3 regions of the Brevibacillus sp. RS1.1 genome follow, and region 2 is predicted to be linked to each of the others. Evidence: riboswitches for the same ligand, from Rfam matches in the RefSeq annotation. Region 2 holds a riboswitch; each other region holds the start of a gene.
What was found. A riboswitch is a leader RNA that binds a small molecule or an ion and turns the genes downstream of it on or off. The one in region 2 is predicted to bind lysine.

Region 1 (6,644 bases), on a different contig from region 2:
GGACAATTCGTGAAAAAATGGGTTGTAAAAGCACTTCTAGTGTGTTTGGCAACGGGCACCCTTTTGTCAGGTGTGTCAGTACCGCCAGCCATGGGGGCCGGGGCAACAGCATCCATGAAAAAAAACAGCCAAGTATCTAAGCCACTCCGGCAGCAGCCTGTTCACGATATGGTTATCTTTAACGATTATCAGGTTGCAGGACTGGACTCAAATGGTTGGAACTGGGTGAAGAATGATGAGTTTATTCTTCCTCCCGAGACACCACTTGATATTGACGTGATACAGACTACTTATGGAACTGGCACCAACATCAATCGGAAGCAAGTTTTATTGGATGGCGTAGAGTTACCGGAGTATCAAGCCGAAAATACCTCGTCACAAGCTACTTTTAAATGGCAAGTACCTCGGTTTACCATTCCAGCACAAAAGCTGTCTGCTGGCTCGCATACCTTGACCTTTGTTGTGACAGATGCCAAAGGGAAGAGCAGCACAGTGCATGTGCGATTTCTGGTAGAGGCCATAAATTACCCGAGCATATTTAACGGGGAAAAGGCAGAGGGAGAACCAGTACCAAGTGGCGGGCAAACGGCGATTTTTGGAATGATGGGTTCACACGACTTTACCAGTTCTGTACGGGGCACGTGGAAATTAACAAATAAGTCCACGAGTACAGAGATGAGGTCTGTTCAAGAAACAATATTTTCGACGGGGACATTGTTGACGGGGCAGTATGAGCTCCTCTTTGTTCCAGATGATACAACCATGTCACCTTGGATGACAACGATTCAAGTAGGCGTTGCAGAGCTGTACATGGGAACGGATGCAAGCGGTCAAAAGCTGACGCAAGATCAGAAAATAACAGCTCCAGCAGCACCAGGGAAGGTTCCATTGTATTCGCCAATCCCAGGAAGATGGTCGGTGAACGGGACAGGACAAACCTTGACAGACGCGCAATATTTTGAGGTGGACATTCCTGAGAGATTGGCTGGAATCACAATCGCTGTCACGTTTGAGCCTGTTTCGGGGCAAAAAGAGAAATCGTCTTTGTGGGGCGATACTTCAGCGACAACGGTTCAAATAGAAATACCAGGTGCACCAAATGCCTGCGGCCCTGCTGATGGAAATGTCACGATGGATGTGTTGATGAAGCAAAACGAAAAATCAACACCGACGGTAGAAAAGATGAACCTGTATTCCTCTGATAATACAGTCAAGCTGTATCAGAATCCTGTTCATCTGATCTGGCTGACCACTGCTGCCGAGCACATTGAAAAGGGAAGTGAAGCAGATGATGATGAGGGGCCGGGTGTATGGGCGATCGATAACGTCATTGTCGATGAGAGCAAATTGAATTGGGATCACACGGGATTGCTGTTGTCTGGCTACAAGCCAGGTCGCTACAAAGTCAACTACTATAGTAAAAGAGACCCAGCGCAAGTCTGGTGCGGCTATGTTCAAGTGATAGAAGATTCGCCTCCAATCAAGTCGTATCCGGCATGTGAGCCAGGGGATACAGGTGTGAGTCCGCCAAGTTCGCCACTTCTTCTTCGAAGCGAGAGCGGCAAGGAATACCGGGACGGACAAAAGATTACCGTGAACGCAGGCGATGATCTCGAAATGGAAGACCTAAGGCTGATCGCTACTCATGCTGAGCTAGTCGGATCCAAAAAGATCAGGGATAAGAGCGAAAAGAAGTCCTACTATATGCCGAAATTTGAATGGAAACATGGCGAGATCGGTATTGGTGCCAACCGGAAGCACAGTAATGGTACCATTTCCTCAGAAAATCGGATCGAAATCTTTTTCGGGGAAGAAGAGATCGCCAGCATCAAGCCCAGCAAAGGTGATGTCGACGATAGCGAGGGACTTGAATCACTGAATTTGAACAGGTATATCGATACGGATAAGCCTGGGGAATACAAGATCAAGGTAACGAATACGCTCAGCAATAAGACCTGCACGGTTATCAACTCCAAAAGAAAGTACACGAAGAAAAACGATGTAAATGAGCGTAATGAAACATTGACGCTTACAATTGAAGTGAAATAGTAGATAGGAAAACCCCCTTGCATTTTGGCATGGGGGTTTTCGACTACAAGGGGAGGAAGTTCTGTGACAAATGAACAGAAGGTAATCTTGGAAAAGTTCGGCTTTCGGATCGAAGGAGAGCAAGTGAAACATTTGAAGCTGGGGATCGTAAGAAATATAAAAGAATTCGTCTGCCACGCCACGCCAGAAGAGTTGCAGGACTATATCAAGTCCATCTTGCGCAACCAATGTCAGTGGAAGCGAGGAGAATCTGAGTGAGCAGGCAGGGAGGTTGTTGGGGTTGAAAGAGTCTAGGGAGACATTGGTTACGGCCTTACGCGAAGTGGAGGACTGGGAGAAGGATCAGAACGACTTGTGGTTCTGGGAAAAGCTTGGCAGACTTCCTTTTGTTCTCTTGGATCGGATTACGCCTGCATTTGTTCAGGAGAAGCTGGGAAAAGCCGTAGATGAAATGGCAGCCTTTCTCGAGACAGGTGGGACTTATTTGGTGCAGGATGAATCAATATACAAGCGGTTTGACAAACGGTTAGAGGGATCCGGTACTTCTGTAATTGGCAAGGAGGAGATTGCTGCTGTACCGCTTACAATCATGAATGATGTCGCAATGGAGCTGAAGGATTCACGTGCGAATTTTGCCACAGTGCAAGGTGCGACGACTGGCTTCGGGGGGATATTTACCCTCGCGATCGATATCCCGCTATTGATGGGGACATCCCTAAAAGTATTACAAGAGACGGCGCTTGCCTATGGCTATCGACCGGAAGAGAAGAGGGAGCGGCTGTTTGTCGTCAAATGCTTGCAATTTGCTTCATCAGACATCGTAGGGAAAAAAGCGATACTCGCTGAGCTCTCCCGCTTTGATGAACCAAGTGCGCAGAGAGAGGTAATGGCACAATTGCAGGGATGGCGTGAAGTCGTGGTTACGTACACAGAAAACTTCGGGTGGAAAAAGTTATTTCAAATGGTGCCTATTGCGGGTATTTTGTTCGGAGCGTATTTGAATCGCTCAACCGTAAAGGATGTCGCCGAAGCGGGGATGATGCTGTACCGCAAACGGCGCATCCTGGAGCGGCTGCGCGAGATTGAAAAGAGCAAGGAGATTACACAGACCACTCCTCAGCAGTAAGAGCGTAGATGAGATGGTCCTCCCATACACCGTTAATTTGCAAATAGCGTAACGATAGCCCTTCCTGGCGAAACCGGTTTTTCTCCAAGACACGAATGGAAGCTTGGTTGCGAGGCATGACAGCCGCTTGTACCCTGTGTAGCCCAACATCCGTTAGAGCAAAGCGAAGGGCAAGATTTACAGCTAGTGTTGTATAGCCTTTGCCATTGCAGGCCTGATCCATGAAGTAGCCAATCGTCGCATTTTGCCATGCGCCGCGTGCGACATTCGACAACGCTACACGTCCAATCATCTTTTCGGATTCCCGGGAGAATACACCAAAAGCATAGGCAGTACCACGTTCAAAATCATTCTGTGCTTGTGAAATCTGTTCTTGCTGTGCTGGAAGGGTCAGAAATGAAGCGGGGCGGATCGGTTCAAATGGTTGGAGAAATTCATGATTACGCAGCCGAAGCTCTAGGAGCTCGGCTGCGTCTTGTTGGTGGAGAGGTCGTAACAGAATCTCGTCTGTATGTAGTGACATGAGATCAATCCTCCTTAAAAAGTTGGATTGATAGTATAGCATGTGCCAGAGTATTTGGGAAACATCGATTAGCCGAGCAATTCAGCAAACGATACCCCGAATGCTTTGCAAGTTTCCACTTCTTTTGCTGTAGGAGAAAGCTCGATTTTCAAACCTTCCAGAGGAGTTTCTGCGCCACGCTCACTCGCCTTTTTCAGCAAAATATCAACAGCTGCACCGACATGCTCGTAAGCGGAATCGCAAGAGCCAAAAGCAACAACCTTTTTCCCACTAAGGTCAATATCGTCCATCTCCTCATAGAAATCCAGGCATTCATCTGGGAGTTCGCCATCGCCCCATGTGTAGGCACCAAGCAAGATTCCGTCGTAAGCCTCGAGTTCTTTTGCATTCGCGTCCATTACTTCTTTTATCTCCAGCTCAGCACCAGTTGAACGAATACCTTCTGCAATTGCTTCAGCAATTTCCTGTGTATTCCCTGTCATGCTCGCGTATACCATCAAAATGCTCATAAAACGTAAAACCTCCAATTAGATAATGAGTATCATTCTCACAAATAAAATTAATGAAAATGAGAATCGTTGTCAATAACTTTTTTCATCTTGCCACGTTTCATTGATTTTGGTAGAGTTAAATAAAATTAATATAATGTACACTAAATAGAGGTGCGCCGAAGAAGAGTAAGCCTTTTCGCAATCTGCCAGGGGGCAGGAGAAGGAAGAAAGGCTAAAGCGCCGAAGCTTATGCTATGCCCCTACGTAGCACAGGCTGGGGTGTTTCATGAAAAATGAACATCCTGTCACAAGGGACCTTACATCTTTTTGTGGAGCGCTATTTATGATTTGCTTACGTAGTATCAAAAGCAATGAGATAGCGAATGCACTCATTGCTTTTTTTGATTTACCATGCTGTTATTTTGAGGAGGATGTAACAATGAACATGATGGATGCTAACGAAATTATCGCGTTTATTCAAAAAAGCGAAAAGAAAACACCTGTGAAGGTATATGTGAAAGGGAACCTGGAGGGAATCGACTTTGGTGCGAGTTCCAAAGCCTTCATTACTGGTCCGACTGGTGTTGTTTTTGGTGAGTGGAAAGAGATTGAGCCAGTACTCGCTGCTAACGCAGACAAAATTGAAGATTATGTAGTAGAAAGCGATCGTCGCAACTCCGCTATTCCGTTGCTGGATACAAAAGGGATTCAAGCGCGTATTGAGCCAGGCGCTATTATCCGTGACCAAGTGACAATCGGTAACAATGCGGTCATCATGATGGGTGCTTCCATTAACATCGGTGCAGTGATCGGTGAAGGTACGATGATCGATATGAATGTTGTAGTAGGTGGACGTGGAACCATCGGGAAAAACTGCCACATCGGCGCTGGATCGGTTATCGCAGGCGTTATCGAGCCGCCGTCTGCACAGCCAGTTGTTGTCGAGGATGATGTTGTCATCGGAGCAAATGCTGTCATTCTGGAAGGTGTACGCGTAGGAAAAGGTGCTGTTGTTGCAGCAGGTGCTGTCGTCATTGAAGATGTACCTCCATACGTAGTAGTTGCGGGAACACCTGCACGTGTGATCAAGCAAATCGATGAAAAAACTCGTTCCAAGACAGAGATCAAGCAGGAGCTACGTCAGCTGTAAGGGAGAGAGTGCACATGGACTGGCGTTCGCTCGATGAACAATATATCGTCTCCTCTTATAAAAGAATTCCGATTGCCATAGAGAAAGGCGAAGGAAATTACTTGTACGATACGAACGGGAAGAGTTATCTCGACTTGTTTACTGGACTCGCGGTAAACGTTTTGGGGCATTCTCATCCGCGCATTGTACAGGCTCTGCGTGAGCAGGGAGAGCGCTTCTTGCATATTTCCAATGTATTTTTAAACAAGCCGGCTATCCGATTAGCGGAGCGTTTGGTTGCAAACAGCATCAGCGGTAAGGTGTTTTTCACCAACTCTGGTGCGGAGGCCACAGAGTCTGCGATCAAGCTGATTCATAAATGGACGAAAAACGAGGGAGCAGGTCGTGAAGGCATCGTTGTTTTACGCAACAGCTTTCACGGGCGAACACTTGGAGCAGTACGTCTGACGAGGCAGGCTCACGTCTATCAAGACTTTCCTCAGCCAGCTTTTCCTGTTTATGAACTGGATGTGGAGGACACGGCAGGATTGCGAGCGATTTGCCAGGAGGCAAGACCCGCTGCAGTCCTTATGGAGCCAGTCTTGGGTTCCGGCGGTGTCGTGCCACTAACAGAAGCGTTCTTGCGAGAGGTAGCTGCCATCTGTGAACAAGAAGGCATGCTCTTTGTCATGGACGAAATCCAGACAGGAATGGGCAGAACAGGAAAGCTGTTTGCTTATGAGCATGCAGGCGTAACGCCAGACCTTATCCTATTCGCCAAAGGCATAGGGGGAGGGCTTCCACTCGGCGGTGTCATCGCTGGTCCAAAGCTGATGAACCAGTTCAAACCGGGGGATCACGGAACGACATTTGCACCATCGCCATTGTCTGCTGCCCTGGGGAATGTCGTGTTGGACGAATTGCTTAATCCAGCCTTCATCGCTCATGTAGAAGAAGTGATTGCGTACCTGTGGTCGGGGTTGGAAGCGTTGCGAACGCGTCTTCCAGATCAACTGCAATCCCTTCGCGGAAAAGGCTTGATGGTTGGAATTCCGCTCTCTTCCACCCCAGAAGAGGTAAGCCACTTGCAGCAAGCATTGCTTGACGAAGGAATCCTTGTAGACGTGACGCAGAAAACGATTGTTCGCCTGCTGCCGCCACTGACGTTGACAAAAGCCGATGTCGACCGTTTCCTTGCTGTGTTTGAAGAGCAATTAACAGCAAGAACAGGTACGAAAAAGGAGGCGTAGACCATGACGACTTCCTTGTTTACACAAATTCGCCGAGATTTGCACCAAATACCGGAGCCAGGCTTCGCTGAAGTGA
Region 2 (6,644 bases):
GGGTGAGATTGTCGGCTTGATTGGTCCGAATGGTGCGGGGAAAACGACCATTTTCAATATGGCGACGGGCATATTCGAACCAACGACGGGAACCTTTACTTTTGCCGGACAGAAGCTAAATGGAATGGCGCCTAACAAAATTACCGAAATGGGGATTGCAAGGACGTTCCAAAATATTCGCTTATTCGGTCACATGAGTGCGTTGGACAACGTGAAGGTAGGATGTCATTCGCGCATGAAGGCAGGCTTCTGGGCTTCCCTTTTGAAAACACCGGGACAACGTGCGGAAGAAAAGGCGGTGACCAAAAAAGCCGAGGAGCTCCTCGAATTCGTAGGCTTGTCTGACATTGCTGACGTCCGCTCGGATACATTGGCGTACGGTCAACAACGGCGTCTGGAGATTGCACGGGCACTGGCTACGGAACCAAAACTCTTGCTATTGGACGAACCTGCTGCCGGGATGATCGAGACCGAGACGAAAGCACTCATGGAGCTGGTCAAAAAAATTCGCGATGACGGAACGACTGTCCTGTTGGTCGAGCACGATATGGGATTGGTCATGAATCTGTGTGAAAAGGTCGTATGCATCAACTTTGGGGTCAAAATTGCTGACGGCACACCGGCAGAGGTACAAAACAATCCAGATGTGATTGAAGCCTACCTCGGCAAGGAGGACGAATAAGATGCTGAACATACAAAACTTGACGACCTCCTACGGTCAAATCAAGGCGATTCGCGGGATAACACTGGAAGTTCCTGAGGGCAAAATCGTCTCGCTAATCGGGGCGAATGGAGCGGGTAAAACCACAACTATGCGTACGATCGCAGGTCAACTGAAGCCTGAAGCAGGGACGATTACGTTTTGTGGTCAACGCATAGAGGGTTCGAGACCCCATCAAATCGTAAAAGCTGGACTGGCGTTGGTTCCGGAAGGGCGTGCGATTCTCGGGAAGATGACTGTACTGGAAAACCTGGAGATGGGCGCATTCCAGCGCAACGATGCACAAGGCATCAAGGACGACATGGAGAAGATGATGACCTGGTTCCCCATCCTCAAGGAGCGTCTTTCCCAATTGGGAGGGACGATGTCTGGTGGTCAGCAGCAAATGCTAGCCATTGCCCGCGCATTGATGTCTCGACCGAAGCTGCTACTATTGGACGAGCCGTCGATGGGCTTGGCTCCCATTGTGGTGGCAGACATTTTCAAGGTGATCAAAGAAATCAATGCAGAAGGTACGACCGTCCTGATCGTGGAGCAAAATGTCAAGCAGGCCCTCAAAATCGCTGATTACGGGTATGTACTGGAGGCAGGGCAAATCGTATTGGACGGCACAGGAGTAGCGTTGTTAAACGACGAGCGTGTAAAAGAAGCGTATTTGGGCGGTCGCAAGCACTAGGTCTGCCTATAAAAACTGTCGCCATGGAATGAGGCGGCAGTTTTTTTCGTATGGATTCCATGGTACTATGAAGGATAGAACGTATATTCTCTTATGATGCGAAATGGGAAGGAAGCCGGATACGATGCCAACCAAATTGACGAGAGAGCAAATGGAGTATCTTGTTCATCAAGTACAACGCTATTTTAAAGAAGAACGGTCGGAGACACTCGGCAATTTGGAGACGGAAGAGTTGGTTGCCTTTTTTTCAAAAGAGCTCGGCCCTTTCTATTACAATCAAGGGGTGCAAGACAGCCGCAAGCTGCTGATGGAACGGATGAGTTCCTTAGAAGATGAACTGTATGTATTGGAAAAGCCAATCCACAAGAACAAATAGATGCTAGGCAGATATAGAGCAAAGAGGAGGGAGCAGCCATGAACAGCTCCTTAAAAGATAAACTGGCCGTCCTGCCAGATAAACCAGGCTGCTACCTGATGAAAAATGCGAACGGGGAAATCATTTACGTCGGAAAAGCCAAGGTGCTGAAAAACCGCGTCCGCTCGTATTTTACAGGCAGTCATAACGGGAAGACGCAGCTGTTGGTCAGTGAGATCGTGGACTTTGAGTACATTGTGGTATCCTCAGCGATTGAGGCGCTTATCCTCGAGTGTAACCTTATCAAGGAGCACGACCCGCGATACAATGTCATGCTTCGCGATGACAAGACGTATCCATACATCAAGATTACGAATGAGGCGCAGCCACGTCTGGAGATTACCCGTAAGGTATTAAAAGATAAAGCTAAGTATTTCGGGCCCTATCCGAATGCCGGAGATGCCTCCGAGGTGAAGAAGCTGCTGGATCGGCTCTATCCGTTGCGAAAATGTCGCAATATGCCCAAGCAGGTTTGTCTTTACTACCATTTGGGACAATGTCTTGCGCCCTGTGTGTACGAGGTATCGGCAGAGGAAAACCAGCGTTTGGTGGATCAAATCAGCCAGTTCCTCGATGGTGGCCATGAGGAAATGAAGCAAACCCTCACGGAAAAAATGCTGCAAGCCGCAGAAAACATGGAGTTCGAACGAGCCAAGGAATATCGTGATCAGATCAAGAGCATCGAAGCCGTAATGGAGAAGCAGAAGATCACGTTCACCGATACGATAGACCGCGACATTATCGGGTTTGCTGTGGAAAAAGGCTGGATGTGCATCCAGGTGTTTTATATGCGAAAAGGGAAGATGATCGAGCGTCAGACGACCTCCTTTCCATACTATGGAAGCGAAACCGAGGACTTCATGTCTTATGTGAGCCAGTTCTACTACGACAAGCAAAATGCGCTGCCAAAAGAAATACTGCTCCCGCAAGAGAGTGAACCAGAGCTTTTGAGTGAGTGGTTGGGCATCAAAGTCCATGCTCCGAAAAGAGGCAAAAAACATGAGCTCGTGAAGATGGCTACCGAGAACGCACGTATTGCTTTGCAGGAGAAGTTCGCGCTGATGTCCAAGGACGATGCTCGTACGGTCCAAGCAGTACACAATCTCGGTCACATTTTAGGGATTCCGGTTCCTCATCGAATTGAAGCGTTTGACAACTCCAACATTCAGGGAACAGAGCCAGTGTCTGCGATGATTGTGTTTACAGACGGTCGCCCTGACAAAAAGGAATACCGCAAATTCAAGATCAAAACCGTAGAGGGACCAGATGATTACGGCTCCATGCGCGAAGTCGTTCGCCGTCGTTACTCTCGTCTGCTGAAAGAAAACCAGCCAATGCCCGACCTGATTGTGATCGATGGTGGTAAAGGCCAAATCAGTGCAGCTATGGACGTGCTGGAAAACGAGCTAGGTCTCTATATTCCTGTCTGTGGTCTGGCGAAGGATGAGAAGCACCGCACTGCTCAGCTCATGTACGGAGATCCGCCAGAGCCTGTAAATCTTAGACGTGATAGCTATGAGTTTTATTTGTTGCAGCGTATCCAGGATGAAGTCCACCGTTTTGTTATTACGTTCCACAGACAATCCCGGACAAAAACGATGCTTTCCTCGCAGTTGGATGAGATCCCGGGTATTGGTGAAAAGCGGCGCAAGCTGTTGTTCTCTCATTTTGGCTCGTTGAAAAAAATGCGCGAGGCGACCGTTGAAGACTTCCGCCAATTGGGAATCGGCGACAAGCTGGCAAAAGAAATCATCGGGCATCTGCGTAAGCTGGACACATAGCCAGTGTGACTTTTGGAACAACCTTTAAAAAGGAATTGATCCATTTTTAGACTCATGATATAATCCGATTCAAACAGAATAGTTAGCCTCACTTCCATTATGGAGTGAGGTAGAGGCGCGAAAACCAAGAGTACCACCCTGAGATCGGGTATCTGTGAAGGGTCGGGAAAGGGGAATTCGCCGAAGTGTGGGGGGAAACCCGCTTTTCTCCATGCTGGGTCTGCGTTGAACAAATGCAGGACTGTCATCTGCACAATGACCAATTGTCAGATGGAGAGCTATCTCACGGTGTGTCAATGTGAGTTTTGATGGTGATAACTGTCAATCTTCGTTGTCCGCGTGTATTGGGAGGGAGGAACCGGTATGTCGAAACAGTAGGCAGCGGCAGGTCTTATTCCTTGTCGGTGCCTTTTTTGTAAAATAAAAATGCAAGACTTTTCCTTATAGAGAGAATAGTGAAAAACCATACGATACGAGATAAATACCAATATTGGATATGAGAAAAAGGGAGAGAAGCCGCATGGGGTTGATCGTGCAGAAATACGGAGGCACCTCTGTAGGTACCATTGAGCGAATTTTACGAGTTGCGGATCGAATTATCAGCTATAAAGAGGAAGGGCATGATGTGGTAGTTGTTGTTTCTGCAATGGGGAAATCTACTGACGTGTTGGTAGACATGGCCAAGCAGATTAGCGCATACCCATCTGAGCGTGAAATGGATATGCTGCTGACCACGGGGGAGCAGGTATCGATCGCGCTTTTGTCGATGGCCTTGCATACAAAAGGCTACGATGCCATTTCTCTTACGGGCTGGCAAGCTGGAATCACCACAGAGGCGATTCACGGAAGAGCACGGATCAAGCAGATTGATCCAGAACGGATTCAATCCGAGCTCAGTCGTGGTCGTGTGGTGATCGTGGCAGGATTCCAAGGGATCAGTGACGAAGGGGAAATTACGACGCTCGGCCGCGGTGGATCGGATACATCTGCGGTTACACTCGCAGCCAGTTTGAACGCTGAGAAATGCGAAATCTTTACGGACGTGTCCGGGGTGTATACAGCTGATCCGCGAATGGTTCCAGCTGCGAGCAAGCTGGATACGATCTCGTATGATGAGATGCTGGAGCTGGCGAACCTCGGTGCAGGGGTTCTTCATCCTAGGTCAGTTGAGGCTGCGAAAAAATACAAGGTAAGGCTGGTCGTCCGCTCTAGCTTTACTGCCGAAGATGGTACGTACGTTGAGGAGGTTGCCAACATGGAAACAGGAAGAGTAGTAAGTGGAGTTGCACACGATGAAGATGTAGCCAAAATCACGGTTGTCGGCATGCCTGCCAAGGTCGGGACGCTCTCCCGTCTGTTCAATACGCTGGCGGACAATCAGGTGAATGTCGATATTATTATCCAAAGCTCTTATGATGCTACTGTTACAAATATTTCCTTTACAGTTGCAGCGGATGATCTGAAAAAAGCACTGGATACGCTGGACAGAAACAAAGACGAGCTTGGCTTTGAAAAAGTCGATTTCGAGGAAAGCTTGACCAAAGTATCCATTGTCGGCTCTGGAATGATCAACAATCCAGGGGTAGCTGCCGAAATGTTCCGCGTTCTGGCAGAAAAAGAAATTTCTATTAAAATGGTATCAACTTCTGATATCAAGGTTTCTTGCGTCATTCCAGCAGCTTTGACAGAGCTGGCTGTTCGCAGTCTTCATTCGGCCTATGGTCTGGATGTTGAAGAAACCGCGGTTGTGCACGGAGTATAAAAAGATAAGATGCTCCCTCTCCCTTCTTATAGGTAGAGGGGGCATTTTGTTCATGACGCCACTTGTACAGAGATGCGTATGTCTAAAGGGCTTTCCATTTCGATTTTGCTGAACGCTTCTTTTTCTTTCCACTGCTCAATCATACCTGCGATGATCCCGGCTTCAAAGGAAAGACTGCAACCTAGTCTTTCTATAGACTGATAGCTAAAAATGGAATGATTGAGTGAATAGACGATCGTTTGCTCGTTCTCCTCGAGGACGTCTAGCTGACCTAATCCAAGCCGAATAAAAGGCATAATCGGGCCTGCTGCAGATTGAATGGGGATTTGGCGGCCCATATTTTTTCCTATCCAATAGAGAATATGGTTCTCACTATCGCCTAGCAGGGTGCTAGTAAGCGTTTCGCGTAGAAGATGATAGCCAAGATAGGGCATATTCATTCTCTCTGCATAGGGAATGGTCTCTGGCGGCAATAGTGCTGCAAGCTGATCCTTCTCTTTCATATGTGCTTCCCTCCTGTCTTTACTAGATTATGAGGAGGGACACGCATTCATGACATCGGAATAGAAAAAATAGCTGGACTAAACAAAGTTATTCTATCAATGTATTTAGTACATTGATTGTCTTGACGCTCTGTGTCGACAAGAGTACAATTGGATTTGGTCATAGTTTTGCCCAACTTTTTCTCGTATTTTGACACATTCCGACAAATTCATTTGATCTAGTGAACGCAGTCATTTTGTGAACAGCGTCAAGATCCCGTTCATAAAATGATCGTGGTGGTTTTGCTATGTCTAATGGGTGAAGCAATGGGTTAGGATATTGGGGAAAGGTCTATCAAAACGGTCGAAGCCGTTTTGGACCGCTTGCGGTGATGCTTGACGTTTTTCACAAAATTGAGAGTTACATACATTGAAAGGGGGACCATTGTATGGCGAAAGGCCATAGCTTTCTCAGTCACAAGCTCCACTCACTTCTTGGTTTGTTTCCGATCGGGCTCTTCCTGCTGTTTCACTTGACAGCTAACTACCAAGCGACCCGTGGAGCCGAAGCTTTTAATCAAACAGTTGGTTTGATTGAAAATGTTCCATTCGTATTGGTGCTTGAATTTGTTTTCATCTACCTCCCGATCCTGTTTCACGCTATTTACGGTATCTACATTGCGTTCCAAGCAAAGCAAAACGTAGGGAACTTCGGTTACTTCCGAAACCAAATGTTCTTGTGGCAACGTGTTACAGGAGTCATTACCCTCATTTTTATCGTTTGGCACGTTTGGGAAACCCGTATCC
Region 3 (6,644 bases), 600 kb from region 2:
TCTAATGATTGGACTTCGAAGAAAGCTTTATGTACTTGCAATTGAACGGTGTTTTTTTGCGTATTCAGGGCGACTTCATCGGCAACCACTTCTTTGATCGCTTTGGCGGCGTCTTCGAATTTCTTTTTTGCATCAGCCAGAGTTATGACGTCGGATTTTTTGATTTCTTCCTTTTCTCTTAGTGTGATGGATGTTTCGTACTTCGTTATATCTAATTCAATTCGAAGCAGCTCCAGATCAACGCTGTTCTTTATTGCCTGTTCGACTGCGAAATCTAGCGACAAAGGGGAAACATCCGTCTGTTCCGCAGTGGCCACGAGTGGAGCAGCCAGAGCAAAATGGGCACCACCTGTAAGGAGTGAAGTGACTAAAGTTGTACTATAAATGTGTTTGAAGAGCCTGGATTTCATGGGGAAACCTCCTGATTATATATAAAAGGATTTGATAACGATTCTCATTATCAAATCCATGAAAAGTATATATTTCCAATACAATTTCGTCAATAAAAAAATGTTTTTCACCACGTTCTTGGCCAGAACCCCAAAAGAAATCCCCTTCCGGAAAAAGGCAAAGTGAGCAACTGCCTGTTTCCCCAAAGGGGATTTGTTTTTCATAATGGGAAAAGTACTATTCTTTGTCCCTGTTTTCTTTGTTTTCCGTAGCCGACTTGGCAGTTTGGTTCAATGTCCCTTCCTTTGGCGTAAGGGAGTAACCATGCATATTGCTTCCGTTATAACCCATGTCGGGCTTTTCCTGTGAGGTACGATCAGTCATTTGCTTCCCCCTTATTTTGTCCAGTGGATGTAGAGTCTTGCTGCACATACGGATTGTCGACGTCATTTGGTTCCTTGTCCAGATTGGTACGGATTGCGAGTATTGGACTCGTGGGAGGTTGAGCGATCAGTCTGTCATCCAGTTGCTTGAAATCAGGCAGGTCGTTTTCGCGATTGTCAACCATGTTCGTCTCCTCCTTTACGGGTTAGTATATCCACCACCTGCCTGTACATTTCCTTAAATGGAAAAGCAACGGGACCCGGACTACACCAGAAAAAAACAGCCCCAGTCCCAGAAAGTTCGGGAGGGGCTGTGCCGATCATCTTTGTGCAGTTAACTCGTTTTCTTGGCCAGGCTCTTCATAAAAGAAGCAAGATTCGTTTGTAGCAATGGTGTGATCGCAGAAAAGGAAGCATTTTCAGTGAGCTTATTCATTTGACGAACAAATTCAGTGGTGTCCTTTGTATTTACATTCTCGAAGCGGTTAGTGATTTTTGTGTTTTTTAAATCGGAGAGAAGCGTAGCTTGTTCGTTCCGGTATTGTGTGATCCAGTCTGGACGATGTTGCAGCTTTTTGACGAATTGAATCAGCATGCTTACTTTCTCTGTTGGATTGGTTGTGGCCGCTTGCATTTTTTTGTAGGCTTCTGGGTCATACCGCTCCATCAGCTTGGATGGATTAACATAGTCGTTCGGCGCCCCTTGTGGTTTTTGCGGAAGCTCTACGTAGCTGACACTGCCAGTTGCAGGGTCAACCTTTCGTGTTTTGGCAACACCTGCGAGCAGATGGAGGGTATCCAAAAATTCAGCAGCATTTTTCTCATCAGCCATGTATTGGTCTGCCAAATATTTGCCTTGGGTTAAACCGACTTCTACCAAAGCAGCTCTTTCTTCATCGGTGTAGGTGGATTGGGAGTTGAAAAAGTTTTGCTCCAGGATGTGGTCAAAGGCTTTGCGAGCCTCGGGTGGCTTATCTGCGAAAATTTTATCCAAACGCTCATTAATCTCAGTGCTAAAGAAAAATTGGACGCTGTGATGTTCGATGGCATCAGCAGGTAGCTCGCGTGCCTTGTGTGAACGAAGGTCTACCGTATCGGGCTTGGGCAATCCCAGACTAGTTCCCGTCACCATTTTAGGTGCAGTTTGGCTAGTTGGGAGCTGGGGGGTTAGGTAGCGGGAATACGATTGGATTTGCATGTTCTACTCTCCTCACATGGATTCATGTTCAGTCGTGAAGGCAGGAGATCATGTTTACCTTTTATCAGATGACTAGTATGAGTTGTGAGAACGGAAGGAAACGGATCTCAATTGCTTCTTTTCTATACTATCGGCTATTGTGGGGCGGTTTTTAATAGGTTGGCAAACATGAAAAAGGACTCCCGTTTAGATCACGGGAATCCGAAATTTTTCTTCGATTATTTCGTGTATTCATCCATGCTGAAGTCAACTTGTTCAAGAGGGACGACCTTGGTCTTCTGGCTGATTTTATAAGCGAGCCAAATGAGTAAGAAGAGTGGCAGGCCAATGTAAGAGACCAGGACGCCATACCAGTCAACCGTTCCCCCGATGAATGCGGAGTAGTTTTGCCCAAAAATAACGATACAGCAAATGATGAAGGCAAAAATCGGTCCAAACGGGAACCACTTTGCCCGATAAGGCAATTCGCTTAAGTCTCGGCCCTGAGCGATAAACGCTTTGCGGAAGCGGTAGTGACTAATGGCAATTCCCAGCCAAGCGATGAAGCCTGACATACCGGACGCATTCAAAAGCCATACGTACACTTCGCCATCCCCAAACAGAGAGGACAGAAAAGCAAGGGCGCCGATGAGCGCAGTCAAGATCAATGCATTGATTGGTACACCGTTACTTGTTACTTTTGCGAACCATTTTGGTGCTTTTCCTTCTTTCGCCAAGTTCCACAGCATGCGTGTAGATGCGTACATGCCAGAGTTACCAGCAGACAATACAGACGTGAGAATAACCGCGTTCATGACGGATGCTGCAAAAGCAAAACCGGCATTTTCAAATACTATCGTAAACGGACTGATCGCAATATCCGTAAGGTCGCCACTGATCAGATTTGGATTATCGTATGGAACCAGCAACCCAATGATCAAAATAGCGAGGATGTAGAAGAGCAGGATGCGCCAAAAAATTTGACGGATGGCCTTCGGAATATTGCGGGCAGGGTCTTCGCTTTCCCCAGCTGCTACACCAACCAGCTCTGTTCCTTGGAAAGAGAATCCGGCAATCATAAAGACACCGAGCAGGGCCATGAAGCCGCCATTGAATGGCGCGTCGCCTTTGGTGAAGTTTTGGAAGCCAACTGCTTGACCACCCATAATGCCAAAAATCATCAACACACCGACAATAATAAAGATGATAACCGTTACTACTTTAATCAAGGCGAACCAATATTCAGATTCTCCATAGGCTTTCACAGACAGGAGATTCAAGGCAAACAGCAATCCGAGGAACAAAGCGCTCCACACTATCGCTGGGGTATCCGGGAACCAATATTTCATAATGAGTGCAGAAGCTGACAGCTCGACGGCAATGGTAATCGCCCAGTTGTACCAGTAGTTCCAACCGAGAGCAAAGCCGAGAGATGGATCGACGAACCGTGTGGCATACGTCGAAAACGAACCGGAAACAGGCATAAAGGCTGCCATTTCCCCCAAGCTGGTCATTAAAAAGTAAACCATGATACTAATAGCGAGATAGGCGACTAAAGCTCCACCTGGTCCGGCGGAATGAATCGAGCCTCCACTCGCGAGAAACAATCCCGTCCCAATCGAGCCGCCGATGGCGATCATCGTCAGGTGTCGGGCTTTCAAACCACGTTGCAATTGATTTTGTGACATAAGCTGCTTGCACGACCTTTCTTGATTTTTGAGAAGGAAGGTCGGAAATTAAAAAACCGCCATAGCCAAAAAAAATGGCATAGGGCGGTATCATCCAATCCCCACCAAGCCTTCACTGAAGATAGCTCACCACGTTTGCTTGGCATGCAAACGTGACAGTTCTGCCCCTTTCGAGTACAGCCCCAACCCAATCGCACAGAGACGCGATATGAGCTTCGGCGGATTTTCCTTACCTGGAGTCATTGATTTTCTCTGAATCTCGTACAGGATGATATAAAAGCCGCGACCTCTATCCCCACCGTGAAAGATGAGGATAACATGTATGAAATTATGTGATTTAACAACTATAAAGGATTGTTCGGGATTAATCAATGTGAAATTTTGTTATTCAAATGAGCGTCTGGCGGGCCAGGAGCCTTGCAGCTTGCGAACTTGGACGACTTGTCCCGTATGAAACGCATCATGCAAGACAAGACTCATTACGTTTTGGTAAATGGGTGTATAGGTAGCCATCTGGTTTAACTCTTCATCCGTCAGCAAGGAAAGCTGTTCATGAATGTGGCGGTGGACGCTTTCCATTTTCAAGAGGGTAGCTTGCCAAGCGTCTTCGTCAGCGGGACCACCGGATGGGGTGAAGGTATCATCGTTCGTCTCCGCGGAGCCAGGGAATTCGGTGCCCAAAAGACGATGCAAGAGGCGTTCTTTGTAATAAAGAAGGTGGCTGACGTTTTCCCAGATGGTGTTGGCTGCTTCTCCCACAGGGCGCCAGCTAGCCTCCGCTGCTGATATCCCGGAAAGCGCTTCTTTTAGGGGTGGATACCAGTCTTCCTTGTCATACGCACATTCCCATCCGTGCAAAAGCAATTCCTTCCGATTCATACGCTTCCTCCTCGTCTGTGAAACAGATTGATGAAACGCTATAATAGCAATAAGAAATGAAGTTGTAACTGGTTAATCTAGTTACGGTGGTTACGAATAAAGATTACCATATCCTGTATGGTCATACAAGAGAGAAAAATGAAGGGTTTCGTCAGGAGAGTGGATGACATGGACTGGCTTTGTATCGATTTTTTAAATAGTGATTGGCGGGATTGGCGCGGTTCTGGTCGTTGGGAAAATCGCCTAGAGAACCAGGAATGGCTGTCATCCTTTTTGCAAACATACAACCTAACCGCTCCGCTGCCGATGAATGAGGCGTATGCCGCGTCTCTTTTGCAATTACGGGAGCGTTTGAGACGTATGCTGGAAGCCGTTGTCCGTGGAGACCGATTCCAAGAGGAGGACCTTGCGGAATTGAACAAAGTGTTGGCTCTCGCCCCTTTTCATATACAGGTGTTGTATGTGGATGAGGAGGGCGGCTACAGGCAAAAGCAATCCAGTCAAGCAGAGGGATGGCCCCTCGTCATGGCACAAATTGCGGCTTCTTTCGCGGAGCTGCTTGCCCCGCAGCATCTGGAGCGAATCAAAATATGTGACAACGAGGATTGCCGCTGGGTGTTTTATGATGAAAGCCGCAACCGGGTGCGCCGCTGGTGCGATGACAAAATGTGCGGAAACCTGATGAAGGTGCGCCGTTTTCGTGAGCGGAAAAAGGAGAAAGGGTGATGCGCATAGGCTCACCCTTTTTATCTGTTCGTTATGAAGCTGGGGTCAATTGGATCAGCTGAGGGTAGATGGTCGAGCCCGCTGCTACGATGCCTGTGCTTTTCCAGCAAAAATCATTCCCCTGTGTATCCGTAATTTTGCCTCCGGCTTCCTGGACCAGAAGGGCACCAGCCAGCCAATCATACACCCCTTCACCGTATTCCCAGTAACCGTCGAGTCGTCCGCACGCCACATAGGCCAGATGGAGTGATACCGCGCCTTGCATGCGGATGGCAAAAGCTTCTGGCATCACTCGCGTCAAGGAATTCGCTGTATACTTTCCGACCAAGAGGTTCATCGGCTCGGAGGAAGCAAAGATCGTCCCTAGAATGCACTCACTCAGCAGCGATTTGGATGAGGTACTGATTTTTTGTCCGTTTAAAAAAGCTCCACGCCCGCCAATTGCTGTAAACAGTTCATCACGGCATGGATCATAGACAAAAGAAACAACCGTGCGTCCACCGTCAATCAGGCAGAGGGAAGTAGCCCACATCGGCATTTTTTGTAGAAAGTGAACGGCTCCATCGATTGCATCCATCACCCAATAAGGACTTGTGAATTCAGGCTTTTCCTGTGCAGCCAGATCGAATTCGGCGTCAGAGAATTGATAGGTGGGGAACCGCTCGGATAATGTGCGCTTTAATCGAGCTTCAACCACGGGATTCACCTCTTCAAAGCGTTTAGCCATTGCTTCCTTGCTGTGGCAGGGCGCTCCTTTTTCAAATTCCACTAGCAGCTCCATTCCAGCACTTCTTACCAGTTCCTCGCAAAATTGCACATCTTGTAGATTCATAACAATTCCCATCCCTTCTCTTTTTGGTGAAAATAAGGTAGTATGTTTGAATACTACTACGTAAAAATCAGCTCGTCAACACCACGGAAATATCGAGATTCACAATTTATGCACATGTGCAGCGTGTTTGAGACATAATAAGTAGCATCATACATAGGGGCGGAAACGAGGTGGGCAGGATGAGTCAAGCGCGTAAAAAATGGTTCCAGGCACTCGTATTGGTGACACTTGCAGCGATTTGTCTGGCTATATGGTATTTGCAGCCATATCAGCCCGATCAGGCAGCACTAACGGCCATGCAAGGCGGTGAAGGGATAACAGTCATGGATACGAATGACTGGATTATCTTCCAAGGCGGGGAGTCACGCGAACCGGGACTCATCTTATATCCGGGAGCACTCGTCAAACCGGAGAGCTATGCACCGATTGCCCGTTCCTTGGCAGGCTCCGGCTACCATGTTTTTCTCGCACGAATGCCGCTGAATTTGGCTGTAAGTGATATGACGAGAGCCACACAAGTATTAAAGGCGTACCCGAATAAAACGTTTGTCATCGGAGGACATTCGCTC

Region 1: it holds a riboswitch for lysine, as region 2 does, so the genes downstream of both, dapD (2,3,4,5-tetrahydropyridine-2,6-dicarboxylate N-acetyltransferase) here and HP570_RS07505 (aspartate kinase) in region 2, are expected to answer to the same signal.
Region 3: it holds a riboswitch for lysine, as region 2 does, so the genes downstream of both, HP570_RS10350 (amino acid permease) here and HP570_RS07505 (aspartate kinase) in region 2, are expected to answer to the same signal.

Annotation. Positions count from the first base shown of each region.
Region 1 is NZ_JABSVA010000001.1:924,332-930,975, reverse strand. It holds gene HP570_RS04320 (hypothetical protein) at 10-2,049, shown strand; gene HP570_RS04315 (hypothetical protein) at 2,113-2,307, shown strand; gene HP570_RS04310 (EcsC family protein) at 2,321-3,175, shown strand; gene HP570_RS04305 (GNAT family N-acetyltransferase) at 3,150-3,698, opposite strand; gene HP570_RS04300 (flavodoxin) at 3,767-4,207, opposite strand; lysine riboswitch at 4,348-4,537, shown strand; gene dapD (2,3,4,5-tetrahydropyridine-2,6-dicarboxylate N-acetyltransferase) at 4,629-5,339, shown strand; gene HP570_RS04290 (aspartate aminotransferase family protein) at 5,354-6,568, shown strand; gene HP570_RS04285 (N-acetyldiaminopimelate deacetylase) at 6,572-6,644, shown strand, end outside.
Region 2 is NZ_JABSVA010000002.1:413,113-419,756, reverse strand. It holds gene HP570_RS07525 (ABC transporter ATP-binding protein) at 1-682, shown strand, start outside; gene HP570_RS07520 (ABC transporter ATP-binding protein) at 684-1,397, shown strand; gene HP570_RS07515 (DUF2164 domain-containing protein) at 1,522-1,773, shown strand; gene uvrC (excinuclease ABC subunit UvrC) at 1,812-3,593, shown strand; lysine riboswitch at 3,696-3,882, shown strand; gene HP570_RS07505 (aspartate kinase) at 4,114-5,355, shown strand; gene HP570_RS07500 (YslB family protein) at 5,406-5,858, opposite strand; gene HP570_RS07495 (succinate dehydrogenase cytochrome b558 subunit) at 6,287-6,644, shown strand, end outside.
Region 3 is NZ_JABSVA010000002.1:1,013,801-1,020,444, reverse strand. It holds gene HP570_RS10370 (TolC family protein) at 1-410, opposite strand, end outside; gene HP570_RS10365 (hypothetical protein) at 628-774, opposite strand; gene HP570_RS10360 (hypothetical protein) at 767-958, opposite strand; gene HP570_RS10355 (hypothetical protein) at 1,108-1,971, opposite strand; gene HP570_RS10350 (amino acid permease) at 2,190-3,638, opposite strand; lysine riboswitch at 3,753-3,938, opposite strand; gene HP570_RS10345 (DinB family protein) at 4,023-4,517, opposite strand; gene HP570_RS10340 (CGNR zinc finger domain-containing protein) at 4,686-5,243, shown strand; gene HP570_RS10335 (inositol monophosphatase family protein) at 5,275-6,075, opposite strand; gene HP570_RS10330 (alpha/beta fold hydrolase) at 6,255-6,644, shown strand, end outside.